DNA from 2 places in the Paenibacillus sp. FSL M7-0420 genome. Region 1 is predicted to be linked to the other one. Evidence: riboswitches for the same ligand, from Rfam matches in the RefSeq annotation. Region 1 holds a riboswitch; the other holds the start of a gene.
What was found. A riboswitch is a leader RNA that binds a small molecule or an ion and turns the genes downstream of it on or off. The one in region 1 is predicted to bind glycine.
Positions count from the first base shown of each region.

Region 2: linked by a shared signal. The riboswitch ahead of MKX51_RS30320 (amino acid permease) and the one ahead of gcvT (glycine cleavage system aminomethyltransferase GcvT) in region 1 are both predicted to bind glycine.

Region 1 is NZ_JBBOCJ010000001.1:6,591,014-6,599,002, forward strand. Features, by position in the region: gene uvrB (excinuclease ABC subunit UvrB) at 590-2,581, opposite strand; gene MKX51_RS28325 (flagellar motor protein) at 2,763-3,548, shown strand; gene MKX51_RS28330 (flagellar motor protein MotB) at 3,545-4,441, shown strand; gene MKX51_RS28335 (hypothetical protein) at 4,576-5,157, shown strand; gene gcvH (glycine cleavage system protein GcvH) at 5,256-5,648, opposite strand; glycine riboswitch at 5,833-5,930, shown strand; glycine riboswitch at 5,934-6,033, shown strand; gene gcvT (glycine cleavage system aminomethyltransferase GcvT) at 6,115-7,239, shown strand; gene gcvPA (aminomethyl-transferring glycine dehydrogenase subunit GcvPA) at 7,236-7,989, shown strand, end outside.
Region 2 is NZ_JBBOCJ010000001.1:7,065,629-7,073,617, forward strand. Features, by position in the region: gene MKX51_RS30315 (helix-turn-helix transcriptional regulator) at 1-687, opposite strand, end outside; gene MKX51_RS30320 (amino acid permease) at 722-2,098, opposite strand; glycine riboswitch at 2,236-2,315, opposite strand; gene MKX51_RS30325 (DUF5643 domain-containing protein) at 2,479-3,438, opposite strand; gene MKX51_RS30330 (ABC transporter permease) at 3,635-4,612, shown strand; gene MKX51_RS30335 (carbohydrate ABC transporter permease) at 4,628-5,542, shown strand; gene MKX51_RS30340 (ABC transporter substrate-binding protein) at 5,613-7,208, shown strand; gene MKX51_RS30345 (sensor histidine kinase) at 7,397-7,989, shown strand, end outside.

The DNA of each region.
Region 1 (7,989 bases):
AAAATTAAAATTCAAAACATTTTGGGAAAATATTTTCGATCCCTCCCAAACCCTCCCTTCCAAGGGAGGGCCCCAAGGGTTGCACCCTCTGGACACCCGCAAGCTCGGCGGAAGGAATTAGGCGGGTGAATGGACGACTACTGGGGCTATGAGCCCGCTAACCCCTACGGGGCCGCTATACTTCAAGATCAGGCTACGGCTCGCTGCCGCTTGCCGCAGACGCTGTCCCTTCGGGATACGCGCTAAGGGCTTAACTGCACGCTGTCCTTGCGGGATACGTGCTTAGGGCTTGAGTGCACGCTGTCCCTGCGGGATACGCGCTAAGAGCTTAACTGCGGGCTGTTCCTGCGGAATGCGCAAAGAGCTTCAACAGCACGCTGTCCCTCCGGGATACGCGCAAAGGGCTTGACTGCGGGCTGTTCCTGCGGAATGCGCAAAGAGCTTCAACAGCACGCTGTCCCTCCGGGATACGCGCTAAGTGCTCAACTGCGGGCTGTCCCTCCGGGATATGCAAGGGCATGGCCCCTTTATCTTCAAAAGGAACGGCCTGAATAGCGCCGTTCCCTGGATCGTTAACTTCAGCGGCGGGTTACTCTGCCCGCAGCTCAAGCAAGGCATCGCGCAGCTCGGCGGCGCGCTCGAATTGCAGGTTCTTGGCGGCGTCCTTCATCTCGGCCTCCAGACGCTGCATCAGGCTCTGCTTGTCTTTCTTGTTCAGCTTGCCGCCGACACCTGTGAGATAATCGGCCTTGGACTCGGCCACCTTGGTCGCCTCGATGATATCGCGCACCTTCTTGTTGATGGTCGTCGGGGTAATCCCGTGCTTCTCATTATGGGCGATTTGAATCTCGCGCCGCCGCTGGGTCTCGCTCATGGCCTTCTCCATGGAGTCCGTAATGCGGTCCCCGTACATAATGACCCGGCCCTCCGAGTTACGGGCGGCACGGCCGATCGTCTGGATCAGCGAACGCTCGGAACGGAGGAAGCCTTCCTTGTCGGCATCCAGAATCGCGACCAGCGACACCTCCGGCAGGTCAAGACCCTCTCTGAGCAGGTTAATACCGACCAATACGTGGAATGTGCCCAGACGGAGATCACGCAGTATCGCCATCCGCTCCAGTGTCTTGATATCGGAGTGCATATAACGTACCTTGATGCCAATCTCCTTGAAGTAATCCGTCAGGTCCTCAGACATCTTCTTCGTAAGAGTGGTAACGAGAACACGCTCATCGCGCTCTACCCGGTCACGGATTTCATTGATGAGATCATCGATCTGCCCTTCGGTAGGGCGCACTTCAATGATCGGATCAAGCAGACCGGTAGGACGGATAATTTGCTGAACCATCGTGTCGCAATGCTCCATCTCATAAGGTCCCGGTGTTGCGGACACGTATACAATCTGGCTCACCTTGTCTTCGAATTCCTCGAATTGCAGCGGACGGTTATCCAGCGCAGACGGCAGGCGGAACCCGTGTTCTACAAGGACTGTCTTACGCGCACGGTCACCGTTATACATCGCCCTGATCTGCGGCAGCGTCACATGAGACTCGTCAATCACAATCAGCATGTCATCCGGGAAATAGTCCATCAGTGTATAAGGAGTCGCTCCCGGCTCACGGAAGGTAAGCGGACCGGAATAGTTCTCGATCCCCGAACAGAAGCCGACTTCCTTCATCATCTCGATATCATAACGGGTCCGCTGCTCCAGCCGCTGGGCCTCCAGCAGCTTGCCCGCTTCACGGAGCACAGCCAGCCGCTCCTCCAGCTCACGCTCAATATTAACCAGCGCGACACGCATGGTCTCTTCCTGGGTAACGAAGTGGGACGCCGGGAAAATCGCGATATGATCACGTTCGCCGATCAGCTCGCCTGTCAGAACATCAATCTCCGTAATCCGTTCGATCTCGTCTCCGAACAGCTCTACCCGGATCGCATGCTCGCCCTGGGATGCCGGGAAGATCTCAACGACATCCCCGCGCACACGGAACGTACCGCGCACAAAATTAATATCATTACGCTGATACTGGATATCTACAAGCCGGCTCAGAATCTGATTACGCGGCTTCTCCATCCCTACCCGCAGCGAGAGCAGCAGGCTTCCGTATTCCTGCGGCGAACCGAGACCATAAATACAGGACACGCTCGCCACGATAATGACGTCACGGCGTTCGAACAGTGAGCTCGTTGCCGAGTGGCGGAGCTTGTCGATTTCTTCATTTATGCTGGAGTCTTTCTCAATGTAGGTATCGGAGGAAGGGATGTACGCCTCTGGCTGGTAATAATCGTAGTAACTGACGAAGTAATCCACGGAATTGCTCGGAAAAAATTCTTTGAACTCACTCGCCAGCTGCGCAGCAAGCGTCTTGTTGTGCGCAATAACCAGCGTGGGGCGGTTCAACTTGGAAATCACTTGTGCGATGGTAAAGGTCTTGCCTGTACCTGTCGCTCCCAGCAGCGTCTGGTGCTTCTTGCCCTGCCGGATGCCGTCCAATAACTCTTCTATGGCATGAGGCTGATCGCCCTGGGGTGTATACTCGGACTCCAGTTCAAAAGTCTTCGTACTGACGACAATATCACTCATTTGCCCGTCTCCCCTCTATCGTCTAGAATATATGAATATATTATAATTGTAACCCAATAGCTTCCTCCTCCATACCATACTGAAAAATATGGAAGATAGGAATGCACGTTCCCGTTTATTATACAGCGTTGCCCAGACTGTTGCAAACCATAATATATAGAAATTTAAGGAGCCTGAATTTATGGATTTTACTACAATAATCGGCCTGCTGGCCGGGATTGCCGCCATGATCGGCGGTTTTCTGTGGGAAGGCGGCAGCCTGTCCGGCCTGCTGCAGCCCAATGCTGCCCTGATCGTATTCGGCGGCACCCTTGCGGCGGTACTCATCAGCTTCCCGGCTTCCAAGCTCCGCAGCATTCCGGCGGCGCTACGCGTGGCTTTTGGCAGGCAGCAAGATAACAGCCGGGAACAAGCTGAAGAACTGATCGCTATGGCTGCACTAACGCGGCGCGGCGGTGTGCTTGCACTGGAGAAACGAGCGGAGGAACATCCAGATCCCTTCACCCGTGAAGGCCTGTTTCTGATTGTCGACGGCAATGACCCGGATCAGGTCCGGCAGATCCTGGAGCTTGGGATGGATGCCAAGGAACTGAAATATGAAGGCTATGCCAAAATATTCGAAGCCGCTGGCGGCTATGCACCGACCATGGGCATTATCGGCACCGTTATGGGGCTGATCCGGGTACTCAGCAACTTAACGGACCCTTCGAATCTGGGCGCGTCCATTGCCGTAGCTTTTACAGCAACACTCTATGGCGTAGCCAGCGCCAATCTACTCTTTTTACCCATTGCCTCCAAAATTAAATCCCGCAGCCAAAGTGAGCTAGGCACCATGGAGATGCTGCTTGTTGGCATTCTGTCCCTGCAGAACGGGGATCACCCGCATCTCGTCCGGCAAAAGCTGGCCCCCTTCCTGGCAGACGCCCCTAAACGCAGCGCCAGCACCAGTCCGGGAGACCCGCTATGAGACAAAGAAACCGCCGGCAGCCCCGGGCCGCCGCAGGCAAAGAGAGCCGGGACCGCTGGATGATTACCTACGCGGATCTGATCACGCTTCTGCTTATTTTCTTCGTGATTCTGTATGCCATGAGCAGCCTCGACTCGCAGAAATATGCCATTGTCAGCGGCTCCTTATCGGATACCTTCAAAAGCGGAAGTACAGTACTGGAGGGCGGAAACGGCGTTCTGGAGGGCAATCAGGGAAACACAGGGACTGGCGTCGCGAAGGGGCATAATGAAGACGGCGGAACGGCTGGCGGTCCTTCGGCCACAGATTCTGCGAATGCGGACGGGACGGATGGAACCGGGGCGGGTACTCCTGCAGCCGGACAAGAAGGAGACGGGGCTGGACACCAGCCGTCAGCGCGCGAGCTTGCTTTTCGGGAACAGGAGGCGAAGCTGGCTGCGCTTATGTGGGTTATCACCCAATACGTGGAGGAGAATAACCTGGGTGAGCAGATTTTTGTTGCGGATAAGCCGCAGGGCATTGCCATCACGCTCAGTGACCGCTTCCTGTTCGATGCGGGTAAGGCTGAGCTGAAATCGCCTGCACTCCCTGCACTACGCCAGCTCTCCGGCCTGTTCCGCGGCATCGGCGCGACCATCAGCATCGAAGGCCACACCGACAATGTTCCGGTAACCGCCGCTTCGGAATATACGGATAACTGGGAGCTGTCCGGCGCCCGCGCATTATCTGTGCTGCGCTTTTTCCTGGATAACGAGGGCCTTAGCCCTGATACTTTCCAGTATGCCGGTTACGCGGATACCAGACCTGCATATGATAATGCTACTACCGAAGGCAGACAGAAGAATCGCCGGGTCGAACTCATTGTGCTGCGTCAGCTGCAGGAGGAAGAATAGCACGGAACCACGAGCGAATCTGCTCAGATACCGGCAGGCGGCAAAAGCATATATCCATTCGCTAATATAAGGAGATAGACCGCTATGCAGGATACAAACAGAGCGGCGCCGGAGGCCGCAGGGTTTTCAGGTTTTTGCGGCTGGCAGTTTCGCTGATCATGATCATTATTGCCCAAGGGATGCTTACCCTCTTCGTCGGATTTTTTGCCGCCTTCATGCAGTTCTTCTCCTCCCGCTACTTCTGGGGAGACCTGGCCCGCGTCTACCCGCTGGATAAGCTGATTGCCATTGGCGCTGATTACCTTATTGCCGGAGCTATCTTCGCCCTGGCCTGGTTCGGGGTCTGGTGGATGCTCTACGGCTTGTCCGGGAATGGGCGGATCCGCTGTTTCCCCCTGCTTCTGCTGAGCGCGTATTCGACGTTTCTTCTCCTCTTTTTACAAGTCAATCCGGTCTATAACCCGGAAGCCATGATTCCAAGTTCTGCCGGGGAAGCGACATTTATCGTTTGTATGGGGATGTCCGCCGCCGTGCTTTTCCCGTTTTATTCAGCCGGAGTGTATTATTTCGTGCTCAAGCCCGCCACCCGTCCGCGAAAAAGATACCGTTTCCTGCTGCTGTGCTCTGCATTTTCCCTTGCAGGTCTGGCTCTTCTGCCCCTGTTGTGGCATCTGGCTCCGGGCCTGTATCCGGGTCTGCTCGGGTATCCAGAATGATATACAGACGCAAAAAGGCAGACCTCTCACATTAGTAACATCTAATGTAATAAAGAGAAGTCTGCCGTATTCAGCCGCTTTCGCAAATAAGCTAAGCCTTATTCCCCAACCAGTTCCTTGTACGCTGCCGCATCCAGCAGGCCGGTTACTGCCTCTGCGAACTCAGCATCAGGCTCCAGCTCAAAAATCCAACCGTCTCCGTAAGGCTGATCATTGATCAGCTCCGGGCTGGCCTCCAGCGCATCGTTGATCTTGGTCACCTTACCGGATACGGGTGAATATAGCTCCGATACGGTCTTCACGGATTCGATACTGCCCACGCTGTCGCCTGCGGAGATTGCTGCACCCACTTCCGGAAATTCTACAAACACGATATCGCCCAGCAGATGCTGCGCATGATCCGTAATCCCTACACGTACTACGCGTCCCTCGCCCTGCTGCGCCCACTCATGCTCTTCGCTGTATAGCAGGTTGTCCAGCACTTCACTCATTTCCAAGCCGCCTCTTTTCCGTAATTGGAGTTCTAAATTTAGTTATAGCCTAAGTTATCGGCTTGCCTAATGTCAATATAACTGACAGTAAAATTAAATTTGTCAACTTTTTGACGTTTTTTGATTGACAGGGCGGAGGGTTACCCGGTTTAATGGAGTCAGTAGAAAAACATATGGTTTGCGAATGATGGCATAGGGAGAGACTGTCTCACAGGAAGACAGCGCCGAAGGAGTAAGCCCGGGATGGGTGAATCTCTCAGGCAAAAGGACCTTTGCCGGACGCATCTCTGGAGAGCATCCAGGCCTGTAGCATAGGCTGACGGATCACCAACGGGGAAACCTGCACCAACAGCTGCAGGGTAACTCTCAGGTACAAAGGACAGAGCGAAAGTCCATTTATGCATGCGTGCATAATGGCTTTCGCCTGTCCTTTTTCGTATGTAATCAAAGCCAAGGGAGTGACGAGATGGAGTCTTTGAGAAGAACACCTTTTTATGATCTCTATGCCGCGTATGCGGAGTCCAGATGTATTGATTTCGGCGGCTGGGAGCTGCCGGTGCAGTTCACAGGGATCGTGAAGGAGCATGAAGCCGTCCGCAATCAGGCCGGACTGTTCGATGTATCCCACATGGGGGAATTCATGGTTACCGGAGAGGGCGCGGAAGCCTTCCTCCAGAGAATGACCACGAATGATGTCAGCCGCCTGGAAGACGGCGCGGCGCAGTATACTCTGATGCTCTATCCAAGCGGCGGAGTGGTGGACGATCTGCTCGTATACCGGCTGGGTGAGGAGCGTTACATGCTTGTCGTCAATGCGTCCAATATCGACAAGGACTTCCAGTGGCTGCAGGAGCATCTTACCGCTGAATTCAGCGGTGTTACCCTGAAGAATATCTCGGATGAGACGCTGCTGCTCGCCTTGCAGGGTCCGCTGGCAGAGACGATTCTGTCCAAGGTCACGCAGGTGTCTCTAACAGAGCTTAAGCCGTTCCACTTCATCGAACATGCTGAAATCTGCGGCGTCACCGTCCTGCTCTCCCGTACCGGATATACTGGCGAGGACGGCTTCGAACTGTATGCTCCCGCAGATACAGCAGCAGCACTCTGGAACGGCCTGCTGGCCGCAGGCGCACCCCATGGCCTGACTCCCGCCGGACTCGGCGCACGCGATACGCTCCGCTTCGAAGCCAAGCTGCCGCTGTACGGCCAGGAGCTGTCGGCGGAGATTACGCCGCTTGAAGCGGGTGTCCAGTTCTTCGTGAAGCTGGATGCAGGCGATTTCATCGGCCGTGACGCCCTGCTGAAGCAGAAGGAAGCCGGTCTGCCCCGGCGTCTTGTGGGCCTGGAGATGATCGACCGCGGCATTCCCCGCTCCCACTACCCCGTGTACGCGGACGGAGTCAAGATCGGTGAAGTAACGACAGGCACCCAATCCCCGACACTGAAACGGAATCTCGGACTTGCCCTGCTGGATGCTGCCTATACGGAGATCGGCACAGAGGTGTATGTGGAGATTCGCGGCAAGCAGCTTAAGGCTGCCGTCATCAAAGCCCCATTCTACAAAAGAAGCCAAGGAGTGAAGCCGCAATGAAGCACCGCTATCTGCCTATGACCGAGCAAGACCGTGCAGAAATGATGGAGACCGTAGGCATCCAGTCCATCGATGAGCTGTTCGCGGATATTCCGCAGTCCGTCCGCTACCAGGGAACGATGCCGATGTCCGGCGCTCTGGACGAATACGCACTGCTTCGCCATATGAAGGGTCTGGCTGACAAGAATGCCGACTTCGACACGCACACCAGCTTCCTGGGCGCCGGATTGTATGATCACCATGTTCCGGTTGTCATCAACCATGTGATTTCCCGTTCGGAATTCTATACTGCTTACACTCCTTACCAGCCGGAGATCAGTCAGGGGGAGCTTCAGGCGATCTTTGAATTCCAGTCGTATATCTGTGAGCTGACCGGAATGAAGGTTGCCAATGCCAGTATGTATGACGGCGCAACCGCCTTCTCCGAAGCGGCTGTGCTGGCCGCAGGCGCCACCAAACGCAAGAAGCTGATTGTCTCCCGTACGGTTCACCCGGAAGCGCGTCAGGTGCTTCGTACCTCCGCCAACGCCTGGGGTCTGCAAATTGTGGAGATTGACTACGCAGACGGGGTAACGGATCTCGCCAAGCTGGCCGAAGCCATTGATAGCGATACGGCCGCTGTGCTGGTTCAGTCGCCGAACTTCTTCGGCGGTATTGAGAATCTGCGCCAGATCGAGCCGCTGATCCATGCGGTCAAGGGACTGCTCGTGGTCAGCGCGAACCCGATTGCGCTCGGCGTGCTGGAATCCC
Region 2 (7,989 bases), 470 kb from region 1:
GTACTCGTGCAGATCGAAATCCGCAGGTGCTTCGAACCGGTCATCCAGAATGGTAAGCCCGCTCATTCTGGATAAGCGGAAATGACGGATCTCCTGCCGCAGCCCGCACCAGGCAACCAGGGTCCATGCGCCTCTGTTCAGGACAAGTCCATACGGCGAGGCGGTTCGGACACTGCGGTGACTTCCGTCAGCTTCCTGTCTCCCCTTTATATACCCGAAGCTGATCTTCCGCTGCTCCAGAATCGCGCGTCGGATCTGCTCCATGTACTCCTTCTCCTGTCCTTGCAGCCTATCTTTACGGGTACTCAGCAGCCGGATGCTCTGGCGGATGCGGGCGGCATTCTCCTTGACACCCTCCGGCAGAACCGCTTCAATCTTCCGGCCTGCTGCGGAGGCCTGGTGACCATACTGAGTGTCGAACCGCTGCTCCACGAAATCCGTTCCGATCAGCAGGGTCACAGCCTCCTCAGCCGTGAAGCTGACCGGGGGCAGGAAATACCCTTTTACCAGTGAATATCCCTGACCCGTAGCTCCTACCACTGGCACTCCGGCTTCACTAAGCGCCTGGATATCGCGGTAGATGGTTCTTACACTCGTCTCGAAGACGGACGCCAGATCCTCTGCCCGTACGACCCCTTTGCGCTGCAGCTCCAGTACGATGGCTAACATGCGGTCTGTCTTGTTCATGCGGCGGCTGCACCCTCTTCATCCTGAAATCAGTTTATGTATTGATTATACTGATTTCCTGTTCACTTTTCTCCTTACGGCTTCGAATGGAATACAGAACGAACAGCAGGATGAACCAGAGCGGGGTGAACAGCAGCGCTGGACGGGTCTCATCGGCAAAGAGCATGATGATCAGAATGGTGGCGAACAGCGCCAGGACAGCATAGTTAATTACCGGGGTGAACGGCGCTTTAAATTTGGAAGTGGCATGTAAGTCCGGGCGGTTCCTTTTATACTTGATATGGCAGACCAGCACAACGCCCCAGACCCAGATGAAGCAAATGGCGCTGATCGTAGTCACGATGCCGAAGGCCTGACCCGGAATAAGCTTGCTGAGCAGTGCCCCGGCAGAGATCACTATAGTAGAAATGAATAGGGAATTCGCAGGTACATGATTCCGGTTCAGCTTGCCGAGCTGAGGGGAGGCCTGATTCCGTCTGCTCAGATTGTAGAGAATCCGGCTGGTCGAGAACATCCCGCTGTTGCAGGCGGAGGCCGCCGAGGTTAAGACAACGAAATTGATAATGCCCGCAGCGACGGGAATGCCGACCAGACTGAAGGTGCGCACGAACGGACTTTCAGACGCGCTAAGCTGGGTCCAGGGATTAATGCACAGCAGCACGAAGAGCGCGCCGACATAGAAGAAGAGAATCCGCAGCGGAATTTTGTTGATCGCGGACGGGATGTTTTTCTCAGGATTAGCCGTCTCCGCTGCCGATACCCCCACCAGCTCCACGCCGACATAGGCGAATACCACCATCTGGAAGGAGAACAGGAAGCCCTTCACTCCGTTCGGGAACACGCCCCCGTGCTCCCAGAGATTGCGGACTGACACTGAGCCAGCATCCGTCTTGAACTGGGTCACCAGCAGGACAATCCCCAGGCCGATCAGAGCCAGAATCGTAACCACCTTGATCAGAGCAAACCAGAATTCGAGTTCGCCGAAGCTTTTGACCGTGAGCAGATTGAGCCCGAGCAGAATGATCAGGCAGATCACGGCCGGCACCCACTGCGGAATATCGAACCAGTACTGCACATAGACACCCACCGCAATCACATCGGCCATCGCCGTCATAATCCAGCAGAACCAGTAGGTCCAGCCTGTAATGAAGGCCGCGCGCGGCCCCAAGTAATCCTCAGCAATATCTGTAAAAGACTGATACCCCGCCTTCGAGAGCAGCAGCTCCCCCAGCGCCCGCATCACAAAAAACACGGCAATCCCCACGATCAGATACGTGAGCATAATGGAAGGCCCGGCCTGCTGAATCGCCTTGCCTGAGCCCAGGAATAATCCTGTGCCGATCGTACCTCCGATGGCGATTAGCTGAACATGCCGGTTCGCAAGCTCTCTTTTTAATTCTGTCTGTGCCATACCTGTTTCCCCCTTAATGAATTCAACGCTGTAAATAACGCAAAAAGGAGACTGGATGTCATCCAATCTCCCGGTTCATAAAAAGTTCCAAATAAGCTTCTGCAGCAGCGGCTAATCCGCACGGCAAAACACAAATCCGGTACTCTTCTGTCCTTTTGCCTGAGATTGTGAACCCTTCGGCGCTGCGGTTCCCCGCAGTCTCTCCAGAAGCTGCTCCAGCTATAGTGTGATCCATAGCCTTCATAGCTTGCGAATATTTAATTATTTGAAGCTGACTTCATGTAAATATTTTTCAATTCTATGCACAGTCCAGACTTCTGTCAATATCATTTGTTACTCTCTTGGTCATCGCCGGGTGTCCTGCACTGCTTCATTGCATGTTATTTAACCGTAATTTTGGTTTCCAGGTCTTTATAATAAGTTTTAGCCCACTGACCCTGCTTGTCTTTGAACATCTTCCCGCTGGCATCTTTGGAATACGTAAAAGGCTTAACGCTAATGGACTTCGGAACGGCTGGGAATGCACTATAGTTCTGTTCCTCGGAACCGCTTGTCCGGACTTTCTCAAACGGCTTGCCCCATGGCGAAATCACATTTCCTTTCTCGTCCACAAGGTCATATAACATTCTTTCCGGGTTGTTCACCTTGGACTTGGCCGCTGCCGGAACTTCCCCCTTAAAGGTCACCTGCAGAGACATCGTTAACGCGGTCATCTCGAAGGAATTCACCGTATAATTGAATTTGTTGTTCTTCTTGGAGACGCCCGGCTTCAGGCTTAACAGGGTTCCCAGCTTGTTTACTTGAACTTTAAAAATAAACGGCTCCTTCACCCCGTTGGCGTATGCCTTCAGCGTCAGGTCGAATTTGTCCGGGATTTGCTGCTTCATGGCTCCCTTACTCAAATAGATCAAGGCTGTGTCCGTATCTTCCAAATTGGGAATGATGGAAGTATCAAACAGCAGCTTTTTCCCATTGATTAACACGTCCATATTCCTGGTCTGGTCCATGAAAGAACCGTTCTTGTCCACCGTCCCTCCCTCCTGCCGGATGCCTGCGATAAGTTGATTACTGTCATAGATCAGATCGGTTAGTGTCAGGGTTACCCCCTCCTGGGTCACGGCCTGATTCGGAGCAGCAGCAAGCCCTTTCTGGAAAACAGCCTTCAGAGTGGCGTTGTCGCTGGCCGCGAACGCGCTGTCAGCCTTAGCATCCTTGTTGACATTGGCTGCCGCCGCTACGGGTACAGTGAATCCCCCGCCGACAACTGCCCCTCCGAGTACAGCAGTTACTGCTGTTGCTATCATTGCTTTCTTCATCGTATTTAAGCTGATCGTGTACATAGTTTCTCTCCTTTGCTTATTAAGAATATACAGGTATAACGTTCCCCTGCTGCTATTTTGTGACAGGAGCGCAGAATAACCTCCTACCTGCACAAAGTCATTTTTGAATAAACAGGGTCATTTGCAAGAAAGAATTCGGTTCATCCGCTCTACTATAATAAGTTCATCCAGAACAAGTAGAGTGAGGTTAGAACTTATGGCAAATCCCGTACCACAAGCTATGAACACCAAGTTAGCGACACCGCCCCAGGGCCGTTTCGGCCGTCTGCTGCACAATATCGTGCGATACCGGGTGCTGCTGCTGATGCTGCTGCCCACATCGATTATCTTTTTCATCAACTGCTATATTCCGATGTTCGGATTATTCATTGCCTTCAAGAACATCAACTACGTGGACGGCATTATGGGCAGTCCCTGGGCCGGGCTCGACAACTTCCGGTTCCTGTTCGCCACCTCTGACGCCCTGCGCGTAACCATCAACACCGTGGGGTACAATGTGGTCTTCATTATCTCAGGCCTCATTCTCTCCGTCTCGCTGGCGATTGCGATCAATGAGGTGCGAAACAAGCTGGCTTCGAAGTTCTTCCAGACCGTCATGATTATGCCGAACTTCCTGTCCATGGTCGTGGTCAGCTTCATCGTCTATGCCTTCCTGCACCCGGAGTACGGCTTCCTGGTCAAGCATATTCTGCCAATGTTCGGCTACTCCTCAGTGAATGCCTATATGCATCCTAACGCATGGCCTTACATTCTGTGGATCACCAAAATGTGGCACTCCATCGGGATCGGCAGCGTCATCTACCTTGCAGCCATCACCGGCATCAGTGAAGAGCTGTACGAAGCTGCGGTGATGGACGGCGCCAGCAAATGGCAGCAGATCACCAAGATTACCCTGCCGCTGCTCACGCCGATCATGGTCATTCTCACGATTCTTAACATGGGCGGCATCTTCCGCTCTGACTTCGGGCTGTTCTACCATGTGACCCTGGACTCCGGTGCGCTGCGCTCAACTACGGACGTCATCGACACCTATGTCTACCGGGGCCTGATCCAGCTCAACGACCTGGGGATGTCCTCAGCAGCGAACTTCTATCAATCGGTCGTCGGCTTCTTCCTGGTCATCGGCGCGAACGCTCTGGCCCGCAAGCTGAACCGCGATACGGCGCTTTTCTAGAAACGGAGGATTCTAATGACTACTGCATCCCGAAGCAACCCTTATACCAAAGGCTCCACTACCGCCCAGATTATTCTGAATGTATTCTTCATCGCCTTCAGCCTGGCATGTATTCTGCCGATCCTGCTCATTGTCGCCATCTCCTTAACCAACGAGAAGGCCTTGACGCTGCAGGGTTACAAGTTCTGGCCCGATCATATCGATGCGTCTGCGTACCAATATCTGTTCAAGCATTCGGAGACACTGGTTAAGGCGTATGGCGTCAGCCTGACGGTTACGGTGATCGGAACGGTGCTGGCCGTGCTGCTGATTGCGCTGTATGCGTATCCGCTCTACCGGAAGGATTTTCCCTTCAAAAAAACATTCAACTTCTACCTGCTGATCACCATGCTGTTCTCGGGAGGGCTTGTCCCCTTCTATCTGCTGTACGTGAACTATCTCGATCTGAAGGACTCGCTGGTTGCGCTGATCCTGCCCGGCCTGTCCAATGCCTTCTATATCTTCATCACCCGTACCTTCTTCCAGCAGACGATCCCGGAGGAGATGATTGAATCCGGCAAGCTGGACGGGGCTTCGGAATGGCGGATATTCTTCCAGCTTGTGCTTCCGATCTCCCTGCCTGTTCTGGCTACGATCGGTCTGTTCACTACACTGATGTATTGGAATGACTGGTTCAACTCCATGCTATTCATTAATGACACCGACAAGTTCTCCCTGCAATACGTCATGATTCAGATGATCCGCCAGGCGGAATTCTTCAAAACCCAGCTTGCCGGCAGCGGTGTCGCCCTGATGGTACAGGAATCCGTTCCGACCGAAAGTCTGCGGATGGCTATGGTCGTGCTGTCGATTGGTCCGATTCTGTTCATCTATCCGTTCTTCCAGAAGTACTTCACCAAGGGCCTTACGATTGGTGCGATCAAGGGTTAAGCGGTCTAGCTCTGGCGTAAATGCCGGTTAGAATATATGATCTAATTATCATTCGAGGAGGTTCATACAAATGAGAACAACAAGAAGCTCAGGCACGGTGCTTGCCGCTCTGACTGCCGTGATACTGGGCATTACCGGATGCGGCGGGGGCAACTCGGGTGCAAACGCCCCGTCCAAGGCAGAATCGACAGCAGCAGCCGCAACAGCAGGCACGGAAGGCAGTACGAATCCTGATACTTCAACGTTCCGCAAGCTGAAAGTGTACACGGTCGGGAATTTCCCGCAGAATGATACCAAGGCGGTTGTAGATGAGATCAACAAGTATCTCAAAGAGAAAATCAACGCCGAGATTGACTTCCAGGGACTCCCTTGGTCCTCCTGGGCCGAGAAGATGGCACTGGCTTACCAGTCCGGTGAACAGGTCGATCTGACCTTCGCCCCCAACTGGGCCGACTTCGCCAATAACGTAGCCAAAGGCGCGTTCCTTCCGCTGGATGATCTGTTAGCCAAGTATGGACAAGGCATCAAGGAGACCCTTGATCCCCGCTTCCTGGACGGCGGAACCGTAGACGGCAAAATCTATGCGATTCCTACCAATAAAGAAATTGGTGAGAGCCATACCATTATGTTCCGCAAGGATCTGGTAGATAAATACGGATTCGATGTGAACTCGATTGAGACGCTGGAGGATCTGGAGCCATGGCTGCAGACGATCAAGGAGAAGGAACCGGCTATTGCGCCGATCTGGCTCTCCGGCAGCGGCTCCGATACCCTGGGCTACTTCGACAAGACCAGAGAGAGCATGAAGGAGAACTTCCGTTATGAGCTGGTGGCCGGCGCTCCTGCCGGAATCGTACTGGATACCAAGACTGATAAGATGGTGATCAGCTCCATGGAGTCCGACACCGCAATCTACCGGATGAAGCTCTACGGCGACTGGTTCAGCAAAGGCTACATCAATAAAGATGCTGCAACGACCAAAACCAGTACTGAAGACGCTTTCAAGGCCGGCAAGACCTGGATGAAATTCGGTTCAGACAAACCGGATTCCGACAAGGAAGATTCCATCGCCACCGGCATTGAGCTGGTGAAGCTGAAGGGGAATGAACCCGAGATCAGTACTGCCAGCGTCAGCAACTCCATGATGGCCATCGGACGCACCTCGATTGATCCCGAGCGGACCATGATGCTGCTGAACCTTCTGCATACCGACCCGGTGCTGGTCAATCTCATTGACTTCGGTGTAGAAGGACGGCAATATGTGAAGGTGGAAGGCAAGGAGAACTTCATCAAGCTGCCTGACGGCATTGCTACCCGTGCCGATACCGGCTGGGCGCCGGGCATTGAATGGATGTTCGGTAACCAGACCATAACCTATCTGTGGGAAGGCGAAAGCGCCGACAAGTGGGAGAAATTCAAGGCTTATAACGAGAGCGCCCATAAGGTGAAGTCCTTCGGCTTCAACTTCAATACCGACGCTGTCAAAACACAGGTCTCCGTGGTCAGCAACATTATCAAGGAATTCCGCCCGCTGCTGGAAACGGGCAGCCTGGGTGTAGATAAGGTGCTTACGGAGTACAATAAGAAGCTTAAGGCTAACGGCATTGAAGAGATCCGCGCCGAGGTTCAGAAGCAATACGATGCCTGGAAGGCCAAACAATCCTAAACAAACAAGTGGAAACGACTATGCCGTCCTTTTTAGGACGGCACCCGTTTCAGCGAGAAATATAAGGATAAGTTGTCGTGTGGAACATACCACTTCTTATATTTTAAGCTAAGGGGAAGGACGGCAGCCGTCCTTCCCCTTTCCTGCCGCTCAGCGTGTAATTGTACCTAAGGATAAGGGGGAAGACTGTGAAACTATCATTGCGATTCAAAGTGAGTGCCCTTGTCCTGCTGCTGGTCACGCCGCTGTTCCTCTTTCTCTCTTACACCAACCTCTATTCCACCAACATTGTCCGGGAGAAGGTTGCGAAGTCCGCTTCGGACACGTTGACCCTGCACTTAGGTACACTCGATGAGCTGCTGGAGCAGACCAGCCATTATCTGCTGCGTACGGCCAATGAAAACATGCTGCTGGAGCTCTATTCCGACAGCGGTCCCGACAGCGTCAATTATTATCTGTCCATCCGTAAGCTGATGGACCAGTGGTACAGCGATGTCAGCTACTATACCATTATCCGCAGTGTCTTCGTCTACCATCAGGACCGGGATGAACTCTTCCTGAGCAGCCAGAAGGAGTATTACCAAGAGAAGGAGATGATTGCCTCGGGGCTGTCTTCACACCTCAAGACCCCTAATCTCCAGGCCTCCCTGAAGTGGGAGACCGTGACCCTCGGCGGAGAGCCGGTGTTATTCAAGGTGCTGCCGGACAAGAGCGGCCGGCTTCTCATGGGGGTACTGGTCAGCATCGACTCTCTGGCCCAGCCCCTGACCCAGCTGGAGTC